Regions from separate parts of the Staphylococcus sp. 231237_7MaSpsaltlick genome, predicted to be linked through region 1. Evidence: riboswitches for the same ligand, from Rfam matches in the RefSeq annotation. Region 1 holds a riboswitch; each other region holds the start of a gene.
What was found. Region 1 has a riboswitch for S-adenosylmethionine ahead of ACF91D_RS09950 (MetQ/NlpA family ABC transporter substrate-binding protein). Riboswitches for the same ligand answer to the same signal wherever they lie in the genome.
Positions count from the first base shown of each region.

Region 2: linked by a shared signal. The riboswitch ahead of metX (homoserine O-acetyltransferase MetX) and the one ahead of ACF91D_RS09950 (MetQ/NlpA family ABC transporter substrate-binding protein) in region 1 are both predicted to bind S-adenosylmethionine.
Region 3: linked by a shared signal. The riboswitch ahead of ACF91D_RS12745 (methionine ABC transporter ATP-binding protein) and the one ahead of ACF91D_RS09950 (MetQ/NlpA family ABC transporter substrate-binding protein) in region 1 are both predicted to bind S-adenosylmethionine.
Region 4: linked by a shared signal. The riboswitch ahead of metK (methionine adenosyltransferase) and the one ahead of ACF91D_RS09950 (MetQ/NlpA family ABC transporter substrate-binding protein) in region 1 are both predicted to bind S-adenosylmethionine.

Region 1 covers NZ_JBICNX010000004.1:329,480-335,342, forward strand. The annotation lists gene panE (2-dehydropantoate 2-reductase) at 112-1,029, opposite strand; gene ACF91D_RS09945 (CPBP family intramembrane glutamic endopeptidase) at 1,196-1,954, shown strand; SAM riboswitch class I at 2,121-2,225, shown strand; gene ACF91D_RS09950 (MetQ/NlpA family ABC transporter substrate-binding protein) at 2,290-3,108, shown strand; gene ACF91D_RS09955 (BglG family transcription antiterminator) at 3,307-5,172, shown strand; gene ACF91D_RS09960 (fructose-specific PTS transporter subunit EIIC) at 5,256-5,863, shown strand, end outside.
Region 2 covers NZ_JBICNX010000006.1:326,433-332,295, forward strand. The annotation lists gene ACF91D_RS14310 (AzlC family ABC transporter permease) at 466-1,161, shown strand; gene ACF91D_RS14315 (AzlD domain-containing protein) at 1,158-1,487, shown strand; SAM riboswitch class I at 1,582-1,687, shown strand; gene metX (homoserine O-acetyltransferase MetX) at 1,750-2,718, shown strand; gene ACF91D_RS14325 (DUF2232 domain-containing protein) at 3,057-3,983, shown strand; gene ACF91D_RS14330 (DHH family phosphoesterase) at 3,998-5,863, shown strand, end outside.
Region 3 covers NZ_JBICNX010000005.1:401,694-407,556, forward strand. The annotation lists gene aroD (type I 3-dehydroquinate dehydratase) at 1-219, shown strand, start outside; gene ACF91D_RS12715 (nitroreductase family protein) at 286-825, shown strand; gene ACF91D_RS12720 (thioredoxin family protein) at 1,326-1,646, opposite strand; gene ACF91D_RS12725 (arsenate reductase family protein) at 1,788-2,144, shown strand; gene gcvH (glycine cleavage system protein GcvH) at 2,320-2,700, shown strand; gene ACF91D_RS12735 (toprim domain-containing protein) at 2,935-3,327, shown strand; gene ACF91D_RS12740 (thioredoxin family protein) at 3,324-3,623, shown strand; SAM riboswitch class I at 3,678-3,783, shown strand; gene ACF91D_RS12745 (methionine ABC transporter ATP-binding protein) at 3,869-4,894, shown strand; gene ACF91D_RS12750 (methionine ABC transporter permease) at 4,887-5,582, shown strand; gene ACF91D_RS12755 (MetQ/NlpA family ABC transporter substrate-binding protein) at 5,606-5,863, shown strand, end outside.
Region 4 covers NZ_JBICNX010000029.1:3,099-8,961, forward strand. The annotation lists gene ACF91D_RS26460 (NERD domain-containing protein) at 1-123, opposite strand, end outside; gene metK (methionine adenosyltransferase) at 215-1,411, opposite strand; SAM riboswitch class I at 1,521-1,633, opposite strand; gene pckA (phosphoenolpyruvate carboxykinase (ATP)) at 1,799-3,388, shown strand; gene ACF91D_RS26475 (alpha/beta hydrolase family protein) at 3,505-4,293, opposite strand; gene ytkD (RNA deprotection pyrophosphohydrolase) at 4,274-4,753, opposite strand; gene yidD (membrane protein insertion efficiency factor YidD) at 4,814-5,050, shown strand; gene menC (o-succinylbenzoate synthase) at 5,047-5,863, opposite strand, start outside.

The DNA of each region.
Region 1 (5,863 bases):
TTTAATGACTGTTTATAATATTTTAAAGTGCAAAAGAATACGATGATTTGTGTGAAATCATGCATATATTTAAGTTTCGCAAAAATCATCAACTGCTATTTATCAATATATTTATTGCAACATTTCTTTATAGACTTTATGATTTTGATAAATTGTTGTTAATAGTGGTGCTTGAATTTGATGTTGGTCAGCTAATTTAAGCAAATGACCTTGTAAATGATCGGCTTCAATATTTAGACCTTTTTCCATATCACGCTGCATTGAAGTTTTGAAATGATAGGATAATTGGGTGAGTGCTTTCATGTATTTAGAAACGATTTGGTTATCTAAAGGTGCGCCTTCTGCACGCATAATAGTGGCTACTTCATTATATAATGATTCAATAAATTGAGTACCACCGACACTATCTCTTATTGGGCCTATAGGTGCATGCATTAATGTTGTAACACCTGATAATACGGTTATCATTAAATATTTGTGCCACATTCCTTGTGTGATATTGTTGCTCAAGATAAATTGAGCCTTGGAATTTGAGAAAGCCTCCGCAATATGTTTGGCACGTTGACTATCCTCGCCATTTAATTCGCCGAAAAATAATTTGTCGAATGTACTTGTGTGAACAATCTCGCCAGAAGTATCAAGCGTGGTTTCAATTACGCAATAACCTCCCATGATATTATTTTTACCAAACTCAGATTGCAATGTAGGAATGTGTGCAATGCCATTAAGTAGAGGAATAATGACTGTATTATGATGTATAAATGGTTGTAAATCTTCGATAGCGTGTTCCAAGTGATATGACTTTGATGAGAGTAGTACAACGTCGAATGCTTCGGCACGATCATCTCGCGTAATTAATTTAGGATTGAAGTTGAAATCACCATTTTCACTATGGATAGCTAAACCATTTCTTTCTAGGTATGACTTTCGTTTTGGACGAACTAAAAAAGTGACATCCTGACCACTTTCAGCTAAACGGCCACCGAAATATCCGCCAATACCACCAGCACCTAGGACTAGAATTCGCATATAAACACAACTCCCCTATAAATATGTATTATGGATTTAATAACTGTATACCACAATCGTCCATAAATTACGCATATAAATCAATAACTATAAGGGATCAGCATTTTGAAAAACTATATATACAATTTAATTTTTATGTTATTTTAAAATGTGAAAGGGGGATACAATGAAAATATCAGGAAAATATACATATAAATGGAAAGATATTAAATGGCTAGATTTTATTTTACCGATTATCTATTTAGTTAGTACATTTGCATTATCCTTAATTTGTTCGATTTTTGTATTTATTTTATATTTAGGAACTGAAAATAAGGCTTTTCAAATGAATGATCACATGTTGAATATGATACAGTTAATTGTAGATTTGATTGCCTTCATTATTTTATTTGGGACATGGATACTATTTTATAGACGATCCTTTAAGGACCGCTTGACACAAGGCATTAAACATATGAAGCGGTATTGGAAATTAATTATACTCACGTTTATTGTGTTATTCATTCTAAAGGCAATTTATCCTGAATTGGTAGATTTATTTGCTCCGGAGTCTTGGAAATTTGACGAAACAGAAAATGATAAATTAATTGAGCAAATGTTTGCTACGCCATTTTCAACGTTTTTAGCATTTTTTTCTATTGTGATTATTGCACCGATTAATGAAGAATTTTTATTTAGGCATTTGTTAATTGGTGAACTTGGTAAGAAATTCAGCTTTACGTTGATGTCTATCATTTCAGTTATCATCTTTGCTTCACTACATGTCACAGAAGCGAAATCACCTTTAGAAATTGTGATGTATTTAATTATTGCTATCGGTCTCGCGTATGTTTATTTAAAATCAGGACGAAAGTTGTCTGTTGCGATAGCGTTACATGCATTAAATAATTTAATAGCATATTGTGCTATGGTATTTATGGGATGAACAGTATAGAAACATGCTATAAAGCTATAGGATTAAGCTGTTTCACATGGAACAAAAAGTTAATATAAAGCATATGAAATCGAAGCATACAGAAAATTCTAAAAATTAGATTGACTAAACATGACCAAAATGCTAGGATTAAATAAATTCAAATACATAGTTATAACTCTTATCAAGAGTGGTGGAGGGATGTGCCCGATGAAACCCAGCAACCGTCGTAATACGAAATGGTGCTAATTCACAGAAAGTATTTAACTTTCGAAGATGAGAGAAGCAGAATGCCTTCTCTTTATTTAGAGAAGGCATTTTTTATATGAATAATAAGGAGAGATGATATGAAAAAATTTACATATGCAATTCTGTTATTGAGTTTAATTGGTATTTTAGCTGCTTGTGGCAAATCAAATAGTGATGCAGCAAATAAAAAAATAACTATTGCCGCATCACCTGCGCCGCACGGAGAGGTATTAGAACACGCAAAAAAAGCAATGGCAAAAAAGGGCTACGATTTAAAAATAAAAACAGTAAATGATTATAAAGTACCGAATAAATTATTAGATAAAGGTGATGTAGATGCAAACTTTTTCCAACATGTACCTTATCTTAAAGCAGAAAGAAAAGATCATAATTATAATATAGAAGAAGTGGGTAAGGTATTCACTACGCCAATGGGTGTTTATAGTCAAAAGTATAAAAATATTAAAGATATTCCAAAAGGATCTACAATTTATGTATCGAATAATCCTGCAGAAGAAGGTCGATTCTTATCATTCTTTGTTGATAAAGGATTAATTAAAATTAAAAAAGGTGTCAAAATCGAGGATGCTAAGTTTGATGATATAGTTGAGAATAAAAAACAACTTAAGTTTAATAATAAACAAGGTGCTGAATTTTTACCTAAGACATACAAGAGTAAAGAAGGCGCAGCGGTTATTATGAATTCGAATTATGCAATTGATAATGGACTAACACCACATAAAGATGCAATTGCAGTTGAAGGAAAATCATCACCTTTTGCAAATATAATAGCAGTTCAAAAAGGGCATAAAGATGATAAAAAGTATCAAGAATTATTAAAGGTATTACAATCTAAAGATATGAAGTCATTTATTGAAAAGAAATATGGACAAGATGTCATACCTTATGAAAAATAACTATTTAAAAAACATATTTTGATTTGAATATATGCGTATTGTAAAAAGGTACTACTTGTAAAAATTATAAGTAGTGCTTTTTTATTATATAAAATAATGTTTTATTGTAACTTGCTCTTAATGTCAAATAGACCTACAATATAATTGCTGATATTAACTATAATATAAACAAAAGCCTTGATGAAATGAGGTGTATATATGATAGAACGACATATTAAGATCATGCGTCTGTTTATACAGGGATCTGAAAATTACAAAAGTGCAGATGATATTGCAGCTATATTAAGTGTTTCTAATAGAACTGTGCGGTCGGACATAAAGTATATTAATACATTGTTTAGCGATCCAGTAATCACTAGTGTAAAGGGTCGTGGCTTTAGATTGAATTTAGAGCAGTATCATATTGAAACGATTGAACATTATATCAATGACTATGCCAATAAGGACAGTGAAATATTAATGAATTTAGGTTATCGGTTGTTAATGCAACACGATCCTACGACGACAGAACGTCTGATTGCTGACTTGAAGATAACTAAAAATGAATTTTTAGATTATTTACAAAGATTTACTAATTGGTGTCAGTCATTTGATGTTCTAGTTGAGAGCGTTAGAAATAAAGGTGTATGTATTAAAGGAAATGAGATGAATATTAGAAATGCTATTTTACACTTGAGTCAACTAACATCTAAAAATAAATCGATTGAAGATATAATATTAGCTGATATTCCTAAAGTGCATTTAGAACAAATAACACAAATTATTAAACGTGTCTTGATATATAACCATATTCAAGCTACACAAATACAACTCAAACAGTTAATTATTCATTTAATCATTATTTATAAAAGACAAAATATTAGTTATAAAGCATGGGATATAAAGCCAAAGTCATTTGAAATTGCTAATCAATGTATTACAGAAATTAATAATAGACTAGGATATGATTTGAATAGAGATACAATAAAACTTTTTTCTTTCTTTATTAGTGATTATTTTGAACAACATGATCTTGGATTTGAACAATTATTCGTCAAAAGTTATATTGAACGCCTCATTGTTCAAATGGAGCAAAATATTGGTGTAGCTTTTACCCAAGATAGTGTATTGAGAGACAATATATTTTCACATTTTAGTAGGACATATCATAGAATAATCAAAAATGTATATATCAATAATCCTTTGACTCAAGATATAAAAAAACACTACCCATTTATCTTTGATGCGTTATATGACATTGTGAAAGAGTTAGAAGTTGATGCCGATATTCATTTAGTAGAAGATGAAATTGCCTTTTTAGCATTACATTTTCAATCATCAGTTGAAAGAAACGAACAAGAAAAAATTAAAATAGTGATAGCTTGTTATTATGGTTTAGGTATTTCCAGCTTACTAGAAGCTAAAATTTTAAAGCTTGACGAACGTATCGAAGTGATAGATACCGTACAGCTGGATTCGCTTTATGACTATCACTTCGAAGGTATCGATGTATTAGTTACAACGCATGAGATAGAAGGTAATCATTTACCAAAGCGACTTTCTCAAGTAACAGTTTCACCTTTATTTTCAAATGAGGATGCTGAGAAAGTGAAGGTAATTATTAACCAAATCAATAATAACGTAATCAACCAAGCAGATTTATCATCGGTTCAAGTAGATGTGGTAGGAGGCGAAGATGAGGTTACTGATATGGCTGTTGTTTTCGATAAGGCACAAAGTATATTAAATAATAATCATGCAATTACCGAAAGTTATATACCAAGTGCATTAGAAAGAGAAAAATTTGCTTCTACATTTATTGGAAATGCTATTAGTATGCCTCATGGCAATCCTAAAGAAGTATTGAAATCACATGTTATAGTGTTTAAACATGAACAGGGCTTATTATGGAAACAAAATAAAGTCAAATTGGTGTTTTTCTTAGCCATTACTGAGGCTGATATACCGATAATGAAGAAAATCATACACAATATTGCAGATTTAACAGAAAATGATGTTGATCAATATTTATTGTTAGATGAGCAGGTGCTTCAGAAAAAAATCATGACTTTAATTAGAGAATAATTGCCACTAACAGCGGCAATTATTATTTTTTTGCGATGAATGTATGCGGTTACAATGAAGTGGATAAGGAGGCAGATGAAATTATGAAAATTTTAGCTATAACTTCGTGCCCAAATGGGATAGCGCACACATATATGGCTCAAGAGAAATTAGAACAAGCGGCAGAACGTATGGGAGTAGAAATCAAAGTAGAGACGCAAGGTGGTGTAGGGACAGAAAATAAATTAACTACTGAGGAAATTAAAGCAGCAGATGGTATTATCATTGCTGCAGATCGCCAAGTTGACCTTACTAGATTCGATGGGAAGTACTTAGTTAATGAAAGTGTAAGGGAAGGAATACACAATCCTGAACAATTAATTCAGAGAATCATAAAAAAAGAAGCAAGTATTCATCATGAACAGTATGATGCTGATGCGAATCAAAGAACACAATCCGAAAATAAAAAGGGACTACAAGTCATTTATCAACATTTAATGAATGGTGTGTCATTTATGGTTCCCTTTATCGTAGTAGGTGGTTTATTGATGGCAATTGCATTAACCATTGGTGGCAAACCTTCTGCAGAAGGACTAGTCATTCCAGAAGATTCTATATGGAAATCTGTAGAAAATATAGGTAGTCTGTCATTTAAGTTTATGGTTCCAATATTAGCTGGTTATATTGCAGTGAGTATAGCCGACAAACCTGG
Region 2 (5,863 bases), on a different contig from region 1:
CTGACAAATGAAAAGGCAATTTCTTTTGAGATTGCCTTTTTTATTTGTCATGATTTATACAATTTGCGTTTTGTCAGTATGGTGATTTAGCAATAAGACATATCGACCAAGCTTTTATATAGACGAACCACACTAATACAAAATATTGAACCAACTTTTGGTCTAGTTAGTTATTTTTTAAAATATAGGAACTAAGCAATTTTCCATTATCATAAGAGGGTAGGGGAGGTGTAATGATATAAAAAAGGTTAAAAATCAAACAAATAGTAGGGTTGTTAGACCTATTTCTGCCAGTTGGTCTAAATTAATTCGAGTCTATAAAATAATTTAAAATTGAAGGAATAGCAATGTTTTTAGACGGTGGTTTGTCTTACGTCACACATACCGAAGTCTAAAAGATATGGTTGTTTTTAAATGTTTGTAATAGAATGTGAATATCAAAATACATCAACAAGGGGTGAGATGATGAAAGAACATATCACATTTAAACAAGGCGTTAAAGAATGTATCCCCACTTTGTTAGGCTATGCTGGTGTTGGATTATCATTTGGAATTGTTGCTGTAGCCTCTGGCTTTAGTATTCTTGAAATTATATTATTGTGCTTAGTGATTTACGCTGGTGCTGCTCAATTTATAATTTGCACATTGGTCATCTCAGGGACACCCATAACGGCTATTGTACTTACAGCATTCATAGTTAACTCGAGAATGTTTTTATTAAGCATGACATTAGCTCCGAATTATAAAGATTATGGATTGTTAAATCGGTTAGGGCTTTCTTCGCTTATAACTGATGAGACATTTGGTGTAGCTATCACGCCACATTTAAAAGGTGAGAAGATAAATGATAGATGGCTACACGGTTTAAATATTACAGCGTATTTATTTTGGACAGTGTCATCTGTTGCAGGTGCTATATTTGGCAAATACATACAACATCCGGATGCTTTAGGGTTAGACTTTGCAATCACAGCAATGTTTATCTTTCTAGCGGTATCTCAATTTGAAGCGGTAAAGCGCTCACATATTAGAATTTACTTTGTCTTAATTATCTGTGTTGTAGTTATGATGTTGTTGTTCAGTTTATTTATGCCGTCATACTTAGCGATTATTTTAGCTTCAGTTGTTGCGGCAATGCTTGGGGTGGTGATGGATAAATGACGACTTCTCTACATATGCTTATTATCATTTTGTTGTGTGGGTTAGTTACATGGTTAACAAGGGTTATCCCTTTTATATTAATCACGAAAATACAGTTGTCTGAAAAGGTCGTCAAATGGCTCTCATTTATTCCAATTACACTATTCACGGCATTAATTATAGATGGCGTTATAGAGCAACATGACAATGGGCTTGGCTACACATTAAATTTCCCATTTATTATAACGATGATACCTACAATCTTAATTGCAGTTATCACACGTAGTCTAACCTTTACAATTATTGGGGGCATTTTAATAATGGCACTCTTAAGATGGCTATTTTAAATAATTCATTGATGTAAGAGTTAATATCCGTTAGAATGACAATAATTAGAAAATTATGACATCTTTTATATGAGATGCATATAAATAAAATAAAATCTTATTTCGAGAAGCAGAGGGACTTGGCCCGTTGAAGCTTCAGCAACCGGCTATATAAGATGTAGTACGGTGCTAATACCAACGAGATACTCGAATGATAAGTATAGTTAAACTTCTTACTTATTTTTAGAGTGAGGAGTTTTTTTATTTAAGTAGGAGGTAAAAAATGACAAATTATACGGTTGATACATTAGAATTGGGACCATTTACGACTGAATCTGGTGAAACGATAGCAAATTTGAAGTTACGCTATGAGCATGTGGGTTTTCAAGGGCAACCGCTTGTAGTAGTTTGCCATGCATTAACAGGCAATCATCTGACATATGGTACGAATGAAGATCCTGGATGGTGGCGTGAAATTATTGATGGTGGATACATGCCAATTCATGATTATCAGTTCTTAACATTTAATGTTATTGGTAGTCCATATGGTTCAAGTTCTGCACTCAATGATGTAGATTTTCCTAAACAATTAACGTTGAGAGATATTGTCAAAGCTATTGAACTAGGTATCGAAACACTAGGGTATCGAAAGATTAATATATTAATCGGTGGCTCTTTAGGTGGCATGCAGGCGATGGAACTTTTGTATAACCGTAAATTTGAAGTAGAGAAAGCAGTAATCCTAGCTGCTACTGATCGAACGTCATCTTATAGTCGTGCATTCAATGAAATCGCAAGACAGGCTATTCTGCTTGATAACAAAGAAGGAATGAGTATCGCAAGACAGTTAGGATTCTTAACCTATCGTTCATCAAAAAGTTATGACAAACGTTTCACACCTGATCAAGTAGTTGCGTATCAGAAACACCAAGGCGATAAATTTAAACAACATTTCGCGTCTGAGTGTTACTTAACACTGCTCGACGTCTTAGATAGCCATGATTTAGATAGAGGAAGAGATGACGTGGATGCTGTGTTTGGCTCACTTGATACAAAGGTCATGACAATGGGTTTCACCGATGATTTACTCTACCCAGATGATTTAGTTAAGGCAGTAGGAGAACGCTTTAAATACCATAAACATTTCTTTGTTCCTGATAATGTTGGGCACGATGGTTTCTTGCTTAATTTTAATGATTGGGCACCTAATTTATATCATTTCTTAAACTTATCTAAATTTAAACGTAAATAATATTGAGGTTATTGAATATTTATTGAAATATGGGCAGTGCATAATGACATCTGACTCGTTGTGAGTTGTTATTAGGCATTGCCCTTTTTGATTTTAAAAAAGTTGAAATAATAGATTCGAGAAGTATGGAATTTAGAAGGCAAAAAGCAATGATGGAATAATCATTAATCCATGTAATCAGTAATCTAGTTTGATAGAGACGATTTCTGAATTTGCAGTAAATCAAAGGGGATGTTAAAAGATGTTATCAGATCATTAATTCTTCTATATAAAATGGGTCGGTAAAATTGTGTAAAAGATTTAAATTGGTTAAAATGGTAGTTATAGTCAAAAATAGTATAGGAGTGGCGAACTTGTTTTCAAAAATATATCCTAAAGCAACTATTCTTAGCATAATTGCTTTCATAGTAGTAGCTTTAGCTTTACATATATTACCACCGCTAGGACTGGTACTCGCATTATTTGCTACGATACCAGGTATCATCTTATGGCACAAATCAAACGAGTCGTTTGGCTTAGCAGCGGTTATATCGGTTGTCTTAACAACATTATTAGGTAATATATTTGTGCTAAGTATATTGGTCCTCATTATTTTCTTGAGCTTTATCGTAGGCCAATTGTTAAAAGAACGTACGTCAAAAGAACGTATTTTATATGTTACAACTACATTTATGAGTATCGTTTCACTTATCGCGATTATGTTATTACAGACTTTTGATAAATTACCAAAAGCCTCTGCAATCATCAATCCAGTGAAACAACAAATGCATCAACTTATAACAGAGTCGGCAGTCTCCGGAGATTCTAAAATGATTCTTGAAGAAGGTTTCCGCCAATTTGCAGTACAATTACCGAGTTATATTGTGATTGCAGTTTTTCTACTTATATTGATTAATCTTATTATTACATTTCCAATCTTACGTAAATTCAAAGTTGCTACACCAATCTTCAAACCATTATATGCATGGCAGATGAAACGCTCGATATTAGTCATCTATATTATTGTGCTGTTTTGTGTTATGTTTGCTACCCAATCGGGTACTTTTCAAAGTGTCGTATTAAACTTTGAAATTGTGTTATCATTATGTATGTATATTCAAGGGTTGAGTGTTATTCACTTTTTTGGAAAAGCAAAATCAATGCCGCTTGCACTTACGATTATTTTAATGGTGATTGGGACAATATTAACGCCATTTACACATATCGTGGGACTCATTGGATTGGTAGATTTATGCTTTAACCTGAAAAGCATCATTAAAAAATGATTTGGGGTGGAAAAATGAACCGTCAATCCACTAAAAAAGCGTTGATTTTACCATTTATTATTTTGGCACTCACAGCAATCGCACTCGTTGTTGTTTGGTTTATCTTTAACCAATTAGTCGCAGGAATTGCGACCGTTGTTTTAGTGTTTGTCATCATAGCGACAGCCTGGATGGTAAGACAAGCTTTTCGGAAATTAGACTATTACGTCAATAATCTCAGTGGACATATTTCTGCAGGTAACAACATTGCTATTAAGACGTTACCTATCGGTATGATTATCTTAGATGAAAATGAAAACATAGAGTGGATGAACCAGTTTATGTCGGATCGTTTGAGTCGTAATGTGATTTCGGATCCAGTTAATGAAGTATATCCAAATATTTTAAAGCAATTAGAAAAAACACAAGAAGTAGAAATTGAAGAGAATGAATACCACTATCGTGTGCGTTATTCAGAAAGTGAACATGTATTGTATTTCTTCGATATAACTGAAGAAGTACAGACAAATGATTTATATGAAGAATCTAAACCAATTATCGCGACATTGTTCTTAGATAACTACGATGAAATTACACAGAATATGAATGATACACAGCGTTCTGAAATCAACTCGATGGTAACACGTGTAATCAGTAGATGGGCAGAGGAACATGATGTTTACTTTAAACGTTATAGTTCAGACCAATTTGTCGCTTATTTAAATCAACGTATTTTAAAGGAAATTGAAGATGCTAACTTTAGCATTTTAGGACAGCTCCGTGAGAAGAGTGTGGGTTATCGTGCTCAACTGACATTGAGTATTGGTGTCGGTGAAGGCTCTGAAAATCTTATCGACTTAGGTGAACTATCGCAATCCGGCTTAGATTTAGCACTTGGCCGTGGTGGTGACCAAGTTGCAATTAAAAATATGAACGGTAATGTACGTTTCTACGGTGGTAAGACTGACCCAATGGAAAAACGTACGCGTGTTAGAGCTCGAGTTATCTCACATGCCTTGAAAGATATCTTAATGGAAGGTGACAAAGTCATTATCATGGGTCATACACGACCTGATTTAGATGCAATCGGTGGTGCAATTGGTGTGTCACGCTTTGCAATGATGAATAACTTAGATGCCTACATAGTATTGAATGAATCAGATATCGATCCAACCTTACGACGTGTAATGGAAGCGGTCAATGAAAAGCCTGAACTTAAAGAGCGATTTATTACTTCTGATGAAGCATGGGATATCATGACCTCTAAGACAACGCTTGTTGTAGTCGATACACATAAACCAGAGATGGTACTAGATGAAAACATTCTAAACAAGGCCAATCGTAAAGTGGTTATTGATCACCATAGACGTGGTGAAAGCTTTATCTCTAGCCCGTTACTAGTGTATATGGAACCATATGCAAGTTCTACTGCAGAGTTAGTGACAGAATTATTAGAATATCAACCAACTGAGCAACGTTTAACACGTCTCGAATCGACAATTATGTTTGCCGGTATCATCGTTGACACACGTAACTTTACGTTGCGTACAGGTTCTAGAACCTTTGATGCAGCAAGTTATTTAAGAGCGCATGGTGCGGATACAATTCTGACACAGCATTTCTTGAAAGATGATATCGACACATATATTAATAGAACTGAATTGATTCAAACAGTTAAGTTACAAGACAATGGTGTTGCCATCGCACATGGTTCGGAAGATAAAATTTATCATCCCGTCACGGTTGCACAAGCTGCCGATGAGCTGTTAAGTTTAGATGGCGTAGATGCTTCTTATGTAGTAGCCAAACGTGAAGATGACGTCGTCGGTATGTCTGCCCGTTCTTTAGGTGCAGTTAACGTTCAATTAACGATGGAAGCCTTAGGTGGTGGCGGTCACTTA
Region 3 (5,863 bases), on a different contig from region 1:
AAACAAGATGTCTTAAACTTATTAAATGCAATGTCTGAGACAGTAGACACGGTTTCACAAAACGTTGTTGGTATAGCGATGTCTAAGTTAGGGTTAATTTCAAGAACTGCTCAGGGATTGTTCGGAGGTTCAGTTTCATACGGTTGTTTAGATGCACCTAAAGCGCCTGGTCAAATTCATGTTGAAAAATTAAAAGAACAAATTAAATTATACGAGTAGTTTGAAAATAGTGGTCGCCTGATTTATAATTGAAAATAATTATCATTAACGAAAGGGCGATAATCAATGGAACTACAAGATGCAATTGCACATCGTAGAAGTATTAAGGTTTTTAAAAGAGACATGACGATAGATGATAACGCATTATATCAAGCAATACAGCAAGCGACAGACGCGCCCAATCATGGTATGAGAGAGCCTTGGAGAGTGGTTCATATCGCTAAAGATCGTTTAGGTCCGATGAGTAAACAACTCTCAGAAGTTGCCTTTCCTAATTTAGATAAAAAACAAGAAAATCATTATAATACCGTTACGAATCTTGGTGGCATGCTTGCCTTAATTCTAAAAAGGGATCCGAGACAACGAGAAGATTTAGAGAATAACATGGCATTTGGCGCTTTCGCACAAAACCTAATGTTATTGTTGTATGAAGCTGGTATTGGCACATGTTGGAAATCACCGACATATATATTTACGCCTGAAATAAGATCAATATTTAATGTAAAGGATGATGAACAACTTGTAGGTTTCTTATATCTTACAGATTTACAAGATGAGATGCCACATAGAAAACGTCATGCGGAGCAGGTAATAGAAAAGTTTTAAAGCAAATTTTAGGGAGTGAGATAAGAATCAAATTTTGCGTTAGATTCTTATCCCACTCCCAATTGTTATAGCTATTCACTCAAAATTTAAAAATAATGTTTATATAAAAAATGAGAGAGTGAGACAAAAATCTAATTCATTTAAAAAGATTTCGACGGCCTGTTAGTAAGGGCGAGTAGGGTTGAGAGGGACAAAAGGCCTACTTAAGTCTAAGGTTATTATAAGGTCCCACTAATTTAAAACTGGTTACAAGAGCTGGTGCTCATGCATAAGAACCACTAACTTTCAAAAGTGAAACACATGTGTATGGGCTCAGGTGTAAGAGCCACTAACTCAAAACTGATTGCATGAGCTAAAGCTCATGCATAAGAGCCACTAACTCAATAAATTGAGAAGTGGCTCTTTAAAGAAGTGGCTCTTTAAAAAATACTGCTATTACAAAGATTAAGGCTGGACATTTAATTTGCCCCAGCCACTTAAAATGAGATAAAAAATCTCAATTATTTAAATGTTTCAGCTAAAAATGATTCTACTTGTTCTGGTGATTTTGCATTAGCTGAGTGTAAGTGAGCTAATTTTTCTCCATTTTTAAATACTAATAAGCTTGGTATACCCATCACGTCGTTGTCAGCTGCAACGTCTTCAAGCTCATCACGATTAACTGTAAACCAATCGTAATCATTGTATTTTTCTTGGATAGGGTCAATCCACATATCCATTGCTTTACAGTCAGGACACCAGCCAGCTTCGAATTTCACAATAACTGGATTACTACTTTGTACAGTTTCTTTAAATGCTTCATTTGTATTAATAGGTTTCATAAATTTCTCCTTTTTAAAAATATAATTAAGCTTATTATAACGGACATTTTAAAGTTATAAAAAAAATCAGCTTATTAATTAGAGCGTTTTAGCAATAAATTTGATATATTAATGTTAACTAGTTATAGGAGGTACAGAATAATGATAAAATTTTACCAATATCCTAATTGTACTACTTGTAAAAAAGCAGCTAAGTTTTTACAAGACTACGGTGTGAGCTTTGAACCAATCGATATAGTGCAGCATACGCCCACTAAAAACGAGTTTAAAGAAATTTTAGAGGCTACAGATATCGATATAAATAAACTTTTTAATACGCACGGTGCTAAATATCGTGAATTAGGTCTTAAAGACAAAATGAGTGATCTTACTGATGATGAAAAGTTAGATTTATTATCAACAAATGGTATGTTGGTCAAAAGACCATTAGCTATTTCTGGAGACAAAGTTACAGTAGGTTTTAAAGAAGACCAATATAAAGCAACATGGTTATCTTAATTCCTTTTTTATAAAAAAAGTAATCTCTGTAAGTTGTAAATATAAATAATATATGTAAACGCTTCAACTATTGCTGTGAAAACATTATAAAAATATTAATATGTCAAGAAATAGTTGATTGTATGGTATGCATATGGCATCATTAATATGTAAAATCATTTAGGAGGGGATTCTCGTGGCAGTACCGAGTGAATTAAAATATTCTAAAGAACATGAATGGGTAAAAGTTGAAGGTAATACAGTAACTATTGGTATCACTGAATACGCTCAAGGTGAACTTGGCGACATCGTATTCGTTGAATTACCAGAAGTTGATGACGAAATTAATGAAGGCGACACTTTTGGTAGTGTTGAATCCGTAAAAACAGTTTCAGAACTATACGCGCCTGTATCAGGTAAAGTAGTTGAATCTAACGACGAGTTAGAAGATAGCCCAGAATTCGTAAATGAATCACCATACGAAAAAGCTTGGATGGTTAAAGTTGAACTAAGTGATGAAAGTCAATTAGATGAATTATTAACTGCTGAGCAATATTCAGAAATGATTGGCGAATAATATAACATTGAACTCCATGATATAATTATCTTGGAGTTTTTCTTATAGCACTGTAGATTATTGAAAACTTAGGAATTATATAAGCCTAACAAGTTCATCTTAATTTTAAAAAATGATAAATTATGGTTGTAATAATAAGAAATGTTTTAACTATGTAAATTATGTTTATTGTCACCACGGATTGTGAAGAACTAAGTAGAAAGATTTACTATCAACATTTAGAGGGTGGATGTCATGACGATACTGAACCAAGTAATTGTTGTCGAAGGAAAGTCAGACAAGAAACGAGTCAAACAGGTAATTGATCAACCGATAGAAATTATCTGCACGAATGGTACGATGGGTGTAGATAAATTAGATGAAATGATCGATACTTTATATGACAAGCAAGTATATATTCTTGTAGATTCTGATGATGAAGGTGAAAGAATACGAAAATGGTTCAAACGCTATTTAAGTGAGAGTAGACATATAAGAGTAGATAAAAAATTTTGTGAAGTTGCTCGTTGTCCTAGACCATATTTATCTAGAGTATTGGAAAAACATGGTTTTATAGTAAAGGATGAGGACAAAGTAGCGAAAGCAAGATTGGATTATATAGCTGAAAGGGTAAGTTTATTAACATGAATGTAACAAGTGAACAACGCGTTGACGTCAATAAATATATAAACGAAGATAAGTATCTTATATTTGGTTATACGCCAACATGTGGGACATGTAAGATTTCTGAACGTATGCTAGATATTGCGAATGATATTTTGAAATTACCTACAATAAAAATGGACTTAAACTTTCATCCCGATTTTAGCCAATCGTATGAAATTCAATCTGTACCAGTTTTATTAGTAATGTCAAAAGGTGAAGAGCAAAAAAGAATCTATGCGTTTCAATCGGTGCCTTATTTGTTAGAAAATTTAAAATAGTTATTGACGAAACATTAGTGCAATGGTAGGATTAAAAATAATTAAATAATGAAACTCTTATCACGAGAGGTGGAGGGATGTGCCCTATGAAGCCCGGCAACCGTCTTTAAAAGAAATGGTGCCAATTCACATAAAGTTTTAAAACTTTAGAAGATGAGAGAAGCAATTTTGCTTTCTCTATACTTCGGTGAACATAGAGGAAGCATTTTTTAATTGAAGGAATAGCAACACAAGGAGGAAACACTATGATTGAGTTAAATCAAATAGTCAAAAAGTACAAAACGAAAAAACAGGACGTACTGGCTGTAGATCATGTTGATTTAAGTATTCAATCAGGCTCGATTTTTGGAGTAGTTGGTTTTTCAGGTGCGGGGAAAAGTACTTTAATTAGACTTTTAAATAACCTCGAACAACCGACTTCAGGAGACGTCATTATCGATGGAGATACAATTGGTAAGCTATCAAAATCACAATTAAGAAAAAAGCGTCAAAAAGTGAGCATGATATTTCAACATTTTAATTTACTATGGTCGCGTACTGTATTAAATAATATTACATTTCCATTGGAAATAGCCGGGGTACCTCGCCGTGAAGCAAAACAACGAGCAAAAGAATTAGTAGAACTTGTTGGACTAAAAGGTAGAGAAAGTGCATATCCTTCAGAGCTGTCAGGTGGTCAAAAGCAACGTGTAGGTATTGCACGTGCGTTAGCAAACGAACCAACTGTATTACTTTGTGATGAAGCGACAAGTGCTTTGGATCCACAAACAACAGATGAAATTTTAGAGTTATTATTGAAAATTAAAGAAGAAAGAAATTTGACAATAGTGATTATCACGCACGAAATGCATGTCATTAGACGTATATGCGATGAAGTAGCTGTTATGGAAAACGGTCGTGTGATTGAACAGGGTCAAGTATCCACTGTCTTTGAAAATCCACAACATGCCGTTACAAAACGCTTTGTCAAAGATGATTTAAATGATGATTTCGATGAATCTATTAGTGACTTAGTATCGCTTAATGAAGATGATTATGTTGTACGTTTGAATTTCACAGGGAATAATGCCACGCAACCACTAGTGTCATACATAACGAAAACACATAATATTGATGTGAATATATTAGAAGCTAATATTAAACATACAAAAGACGGTTCACTTGGATTCTTAGTAATTCAATTGGGCGAGGTAAATTCAGAAAAATTCGAAAAGTTCAAAAATGATTTAGAAGCGCAACATGTATCAGTGGAGGTGTTAAGACATGGGTAATTCATTGAGTGACATCCTCCGCGAGATGTTTACAATGCCAAACGTCAGCTGGGACGAAGTTTGGTTAGCGACATACGAAACAATTTATATGACAGTAATTTCGACAATTTTTGCGTTTGTATTAGGTTTAATATTAGGTGTATTACTATTTTTATCAGCTAAAAGTAAATCACCTATAGCAAGAGTTTTCTATAGCGTTGTTTCATTTATAGTTAACTTGTTTAGAGCGATACCATTTATTATTTTAATACTTTTATTAATTCCATTTACAAGTTTAGTCTTAGGCACGATTAGTGGTCCAACTGGAGCATTACCAGCTTTAATCATTAGTGCGGCGCCATTCTATGCTAGACTTGTAGAAATTGCATTTAAAGAGATTGATAAAGGTGTTATTGAAGCGGCTTGGTCAATGGGTGCTACTACTTGGACTGTAGTCAAAAAAGTACTTTTACCTGAAGCGATGCCAGCGTTAATTTCAGGTATTACTGTTACAGCGATTGCTTTAGTAGGTTCAACTGCAGTGGCCGGTGTTATTGGTGCAGGTGGTTTAGGTAACCTAGCTTATTTAACAGGTTTCACTAGAAATCAAAATGACGTTATTTTTGTTTCAACAATTTTAATCCTTATTATAGTGTTCATCATTCAATTTATTGGTGATTGGGCTACTAATAAAATTGACAAGAGATAATCTTAAAAAGGGGGACTTTTTATATGAAAAAATTATTTAGTTTAGCTTCTGTGCTTGTATTAGCGCTTGTTTTAGCAGCCTGTGGGAATAGTGGAGGTAGTGAAGATAAAAAAATTACAGTAGGTGCTTCTCCAGCCCCTCATGCTGAAATATTAGAAAAAGCCAAGCCATTATTAAAAGATAAAGGCTATGATTTGAAAATTAAAACAATCAATGATTATACAACACCGAATAAATTATTAGATAAAGGTGAATTAGACGCAAACTTTTTCCAACATACA
Region 4 (5,863 bases), on a different contig from region 1:
CTCTTCAATCTTTTTCTGTGCTTTCTTCTTACTGTTTAAAGCAGCAATAAATAAAATCAAACAAATAATTGCTACGATAATTGCCACGATTAAACCAATTTCTAAAGGTCCCAATGAGTTCATAACAATAACGCTCCTTTATGTGATCAGTAACTTTATTATAATGGAAATCATCTGTTTATTCGAGTGTAAACTCTACACTTAAGGCAATTTATTATGCTTGTACAGAATCTTTCAATAAGTTGACTTTATCAAGTTTCTCCCATGGTAACAACACATCCGTACGACCAAAATGACCATATGCTGCAGTTTGTTTATAAATAGGATGTTTTAAATCTAACATTTTTATAATTCCTGCCGGTCTTAAATCAAAGTGAGTTCTAACCGCTTCAACTAACACACTTTCATTCACTTTGCCTGTACCAAATGTATCGATTGATATAGAAACTGGCTCTGCAACACCAATTGCGTAAGCAAGTTGCACTTCACATTTATCAGCTAAGCCTGCTGCAACAATGTTCTTAGCTACATAACGTGCTGCATATGCTGCTGAACGGTCAACTTTTGTAGGATCCTTACCACTAAAGCATCCACCACCATGGCGTGCATATCCGCCATACGTATCTACAATAATCTTACGACCTGTTAAGCCCGCATCTCCTTGAGGTCCACCAATTACAAATCGACCAGTAGGATTGATGTAGAATTTTGTTTGTTCATCTAGTAAATCTTTTTGAACTGTTGGATAAATAACGTGCTCTTTAATATCATTTTGAATTTGTTCTAATTCAATATCTTCAGCATGTTGCGTAGAAACTACAATTGTGTCAATACGGCTTGGTTTATCATGTTCATCATATTCAACAGTTACTTGCACTTTACCATCTGGGCGAAGATAGTCTAATATGCCATCTTTCCTTACATCTGATAAACGTTTAGATAATTGATGAGATAAGAAAATTGGCAATGGCATATAAGTATCTGTTTCATTTGTTGCATAGCCGAACATTAAGCCTTGGTCTCCGGCACCTGTAGCCTCTATTTCAGCCTCAGATAAATCATCGCGATATTCTAATGCAGTATCCACACCTTGAGCGATGTCAGGTGATTGTTCGTCTATCGCTGTTAATACTGCCATTGTTTGACTATCATAACCAAATTTAGCACGCGTATAGCCAATCTCTTTAATTGTCTCTCTTACTACCTTAGGAATATCAACATAAGTAGTTGTTGATATTTCACCTGAAATTAACGCCATACCAGTCGTAACTGTCGTTTCACAAGCTACTCGTGCATTTGGGTCATCCTTTAATATTTCATCTAAAATCGCATCTGAAACTTGGTCGGCAATTTTATCTGGATGTCCTTCTGTTACAGATTCTGATGTGAATAATCTTCTATTGTAAGTCATAATTTGCTCCTTTAGTTTTAAATTACGAATATTCTCTATACTGTGAGCTCATTAAAAAAGGGCCCTTTCACTATATTAAATAGAGAGAAGGCCCTAATACGTCCATTCGCTCTTATCGTTCAGACGGTATTTGTCTGCAAACGGTTTGGCACCTTTCTTCGTATTAAGAAGAGGTTGCTGGGCTTCATTGGGTCCATGTCCCTCCGCCTCTCAGGATAAGAGAATCCGTTAATCACTATAGTACCGAAGTTAAGTAATAATGTCAATTTAACATTTATTAATATAAATTTTAAATTCCCTTTAAAATGATGTGTACTAATAAATCATATGTGTTATACTTTTTAATTGTAAAGGCTTACAATACAAATAACTTTGGAGGGATTGAGTATGGCTGTAGATACATACACATACACTAATAAAATCGAAAACATTTTGGGCAAAACGTCATCATTATTCCAACTTTCTACAACACAATTGTATAACAAGATTTTAAATAATGGTGAGGGTGAATTAACAGAACTTGGAGCAATTAATGCAAAGACTGGTAAATATACTGGACGTTCACCTAAAGACAAATTCATCGTGACAGAACCATCTTATAGAGATTCTATCGATTGGGGCAATATCAACCAACCTATCGAAGAGGAAACATTTTTAAAATTATATGACAAAGTTCTTGAATACCTAGATCAAAAGGACGAACTTTATGTCTTTAATGGTTATGCAGGTAGTGACGAAGAATCACAGTTAAAGTTAACAGTAATCAATGAACTTGCTTGGCATAATTTATTCGCCCAAAACATGTTTATACGTCCAAAATCTAAAGAAGAAGCACAAGAAATTAAAGCTAATTTCACAATCGTGTCAGCGCCACATTTTAAAGCTAATCCAGAAGTAGATGGTACAAATTCTGAAACATTTATCATTACTTCATTTAAACACAAAGTTATTTTAATCGGTGGTACTGAATATGCAGGTGAAATGAAGAAAGGTATTTTCTCTGTAATGAATTACCTGTTGCCGAAAGATAATATTATGAGTATGCATTGCTCTGCTAACGTCGGCGAAAAAGGCGATGTTGCACTATTCTTCGGTCTTTCAGGAACAGGTAAAACAACGTTATCCGCAGATCCTACACGTAAATTAATTGGTGATGATGAGCACGGATGGAATGACAATGGAATCTTCAATATTGAAGGTGGTTGTTATGCAAAAGCAATTAACCTTTCATATAAAAAGGAACCACAAATTTACGACGCTATCCAGTATGGAACAATTTTAGAAAACGTTGTCGTTGATGAAGACGGTGATGTAGATTTCGATGATAATAAATACACAGAGAATACACGTGCTGCATACCCTATCAATCATATTGATAACATTGTAACACCATCAAAAGCTGCACATCCTAATACAATTATTTTCCTAACTGCAGATGCATTTGGTGTATTACCTCCAATTTCCAAATTATCTAAAGATCAAGCAATGTATCATTTCTTAAGTGGTTTCACTGCTAAATTAGCAGGTACTGAACGTGGCGTTACAGAACCTGAACCATCATTCTCAACATGCTTCGGCTCACCTTTCTTGCCATTAAATGCAAAGGTATATGCAGATTTACTAGGAGACCTAATCGATAAACATGATGTTGATGTCTATCTCGTGAACACTGGTTGGACTGGTGGTAAATATGGTGTTGGTAGAAGAATCAGCTTAAACTATACTAGACAAATGGTAAACCAAGCCATTACCGGTAAACTTAAAGATGCTGAATACATTAAAGATGATATGTTCGGATTAAATATTCCAATTCATGTCGAAGATGTACCTCAAACATTATTAAATCCAATTAACGCTTGGAGCAAATCAGATGAGTACAAAGCGCAAGCTCAAGATTTAATCGACCGCTTCAAACGTAATTTTGAAAAGTTTGGTGAAGAAGTATCTGACCTAGCAAAAAATGGTGGATTTAAATAATACCAAAAAAGACCGTGTGCCTAACACACGGTCTTTTTTATATTAATTAACAAAAATATATATTTTTTTAAACATTCAGGCTATTATATTCCAACTCATTGTAGAAGACGCTTATATTACATGTAGTGTTGCTGAATACAATCATTTTCAACATCCGTCATCCACTGCTTAACAGCGTTTAATGCATATTTAATTGCAGGAGGTCTTGGTACATGACCTTCATCCATTTGATAAAATGTACGAAATGTCACGTTTCTTTCAGACAATTTACATTCTAAATGATATGCTTGATGTATACCTACTTGTTTATCCTTGCCACCATGCACAATGAAGATGGGCGGACACTCTGAGTTTATTGATGTCAATGCATCTCGCTTAGCATAAGCCGCATAATCTTTCTTTGGATGACCAATCATTCTGCGTAACATTCCTCTTAAATCAACACGTTCTTCATACATTAAATGTATATTCGACACGCCACCCCAAATGATAAAGCTTGAAACTGGCAATGCTTGGAAAGTTAATAAACCTTGTAAGCCACCCCTAGAAAAACCAATCATATGTATTGCAGCATCGGGATACATGTCATGTAATATTCGAACAGCAACACATACATCATCCAAATCACTACCATAAAATTCATCTTTACCTTCACTACCATTATTGCCACGATAATAAGGGCCAAATACTAAAGTGTGCGCATCAGAAAATTGCATCAAACGTCCTGTACGAACCATCCCTACCTGTCCTTTACCTCCGCGCAAATATATAACTATGCGTTTCACAGTACGTGTTGGTCGCATCATCAGACCACGAACCTTTAAATTATCAACCAAGTACGTAACCTCTTCAAATATATGATCTAAACTCTCGACTGGCATGCGCTTATGATTTATAAAAGCCAATTTCCATCACTCTTTCTAAGCATTGTAAAATTGCTGCATCTTTCAATAAATAGCTCTTTTTGTTGCTCGGTACTTCTGAAACATCATTAAAGCATAAAGGACCGTGCGTTTCATAATAATTTAACTGTTGCTCTAAGACATCTACGGTGACCATAAACACATCTTTTGTAAATCTTTTACCGCAAGTTCTTTCTACATAATATTGGGCAATATAATGAAATGTTTCTCCAACAGCACCAGTTTCTTCAAACAATTCCCTTTTTGCAGCAACTAAACTGGTTTCCCCAGGTTCAACCTTGCCTCCCGGAAATTCAATACCTCTTACTTTATGTTGTGTGAATAATAATTTCCCTTGATAGTTCGGAATGATTAGAACGTGTTCACCGTCAGGAATATCTGAATCGTCTTTATACGTTAAATATACATTATCATTTTCTTTATCTTTAAACTTCACGCTCATCACTCTTCCTCTTTCTATGTTAAACTAACAATGCTATGATTTTAGTTGGAGGCTAATTATATGAAAAAAATTTTCCTTGGACTCATTTATATTTATCAACATTATATTTCACCCGTGACACCAGCAACGTGTAGATTCTATCCTACTTGTTCTGAATACACACGCGAAGCAATCGTTGTTTATGGTCCATTTAAAGGTACATGGCTAGGAATCAAACGCATACTGAAATGCCATCCACTGCATAAAGGCGGATTCGATCCAGTTCCGTTAAAGAAGAATAAGTCAACTAAAGATTAATATATACGTTTAAGTCTTGATGTCAGTACTGTTGGAGGTTCAAATTGAATAGAACCTCCTTTTAATATGCCTGAATTTGCAACTACATCTTGCTCAAAATAATATCCAGCTGGTGTAATATCACTTGGGAAGTCTGCCCATTGAGCAACCATCGCTGTAAAATAGCGACTTAATCCATATTCATACATGCCACCTATAACCACTTTACCACCATATTGTTTAATAACATCAATTAATTCGATTACGCGATCAATACCACCTAACCTAAACGGTTTGACAATGATAACCTCGACATTATATCTATGTAACGCATCTATTATATTTGCTTTCGATGTCGCTTTTTCATCAATCGCTACAGTGGGAATCGTATTAGTGTCATATGCCATTAATTGGTCCAACGTTGCAAATGGTTCCTCCAAATAAAGTATGTCCGCTTCACTTAAAATCTGCAATTTATCTCGTTCATTATCCGTTAAACTTTCGTTAGCATCAATAGCTATCTGTAAATTAAATGGTAGAGCTTGAACCTTTTGAACATCATTCAATATGTTATCAGACCATTTAAGTTTAACTCTTTGCGGCTCTGTCTCTCTCAATTGTAGTAAATTACTATCTGTTAAACCGCTCACAGTCGCACCATAAGGCACATTAAATTGTTCTAGCTTATAGAACATTTGATAAAACGCCATCACTAACATACTTCTTGTTGCAGGATAACCTTCCAATCCTTCCAAGGATGCTTGAACGGTTTGCATTGAATCAAAGGTCTTTCCTTGATAAGTTTTATACCAATATTTAACTTGAGATAAGACG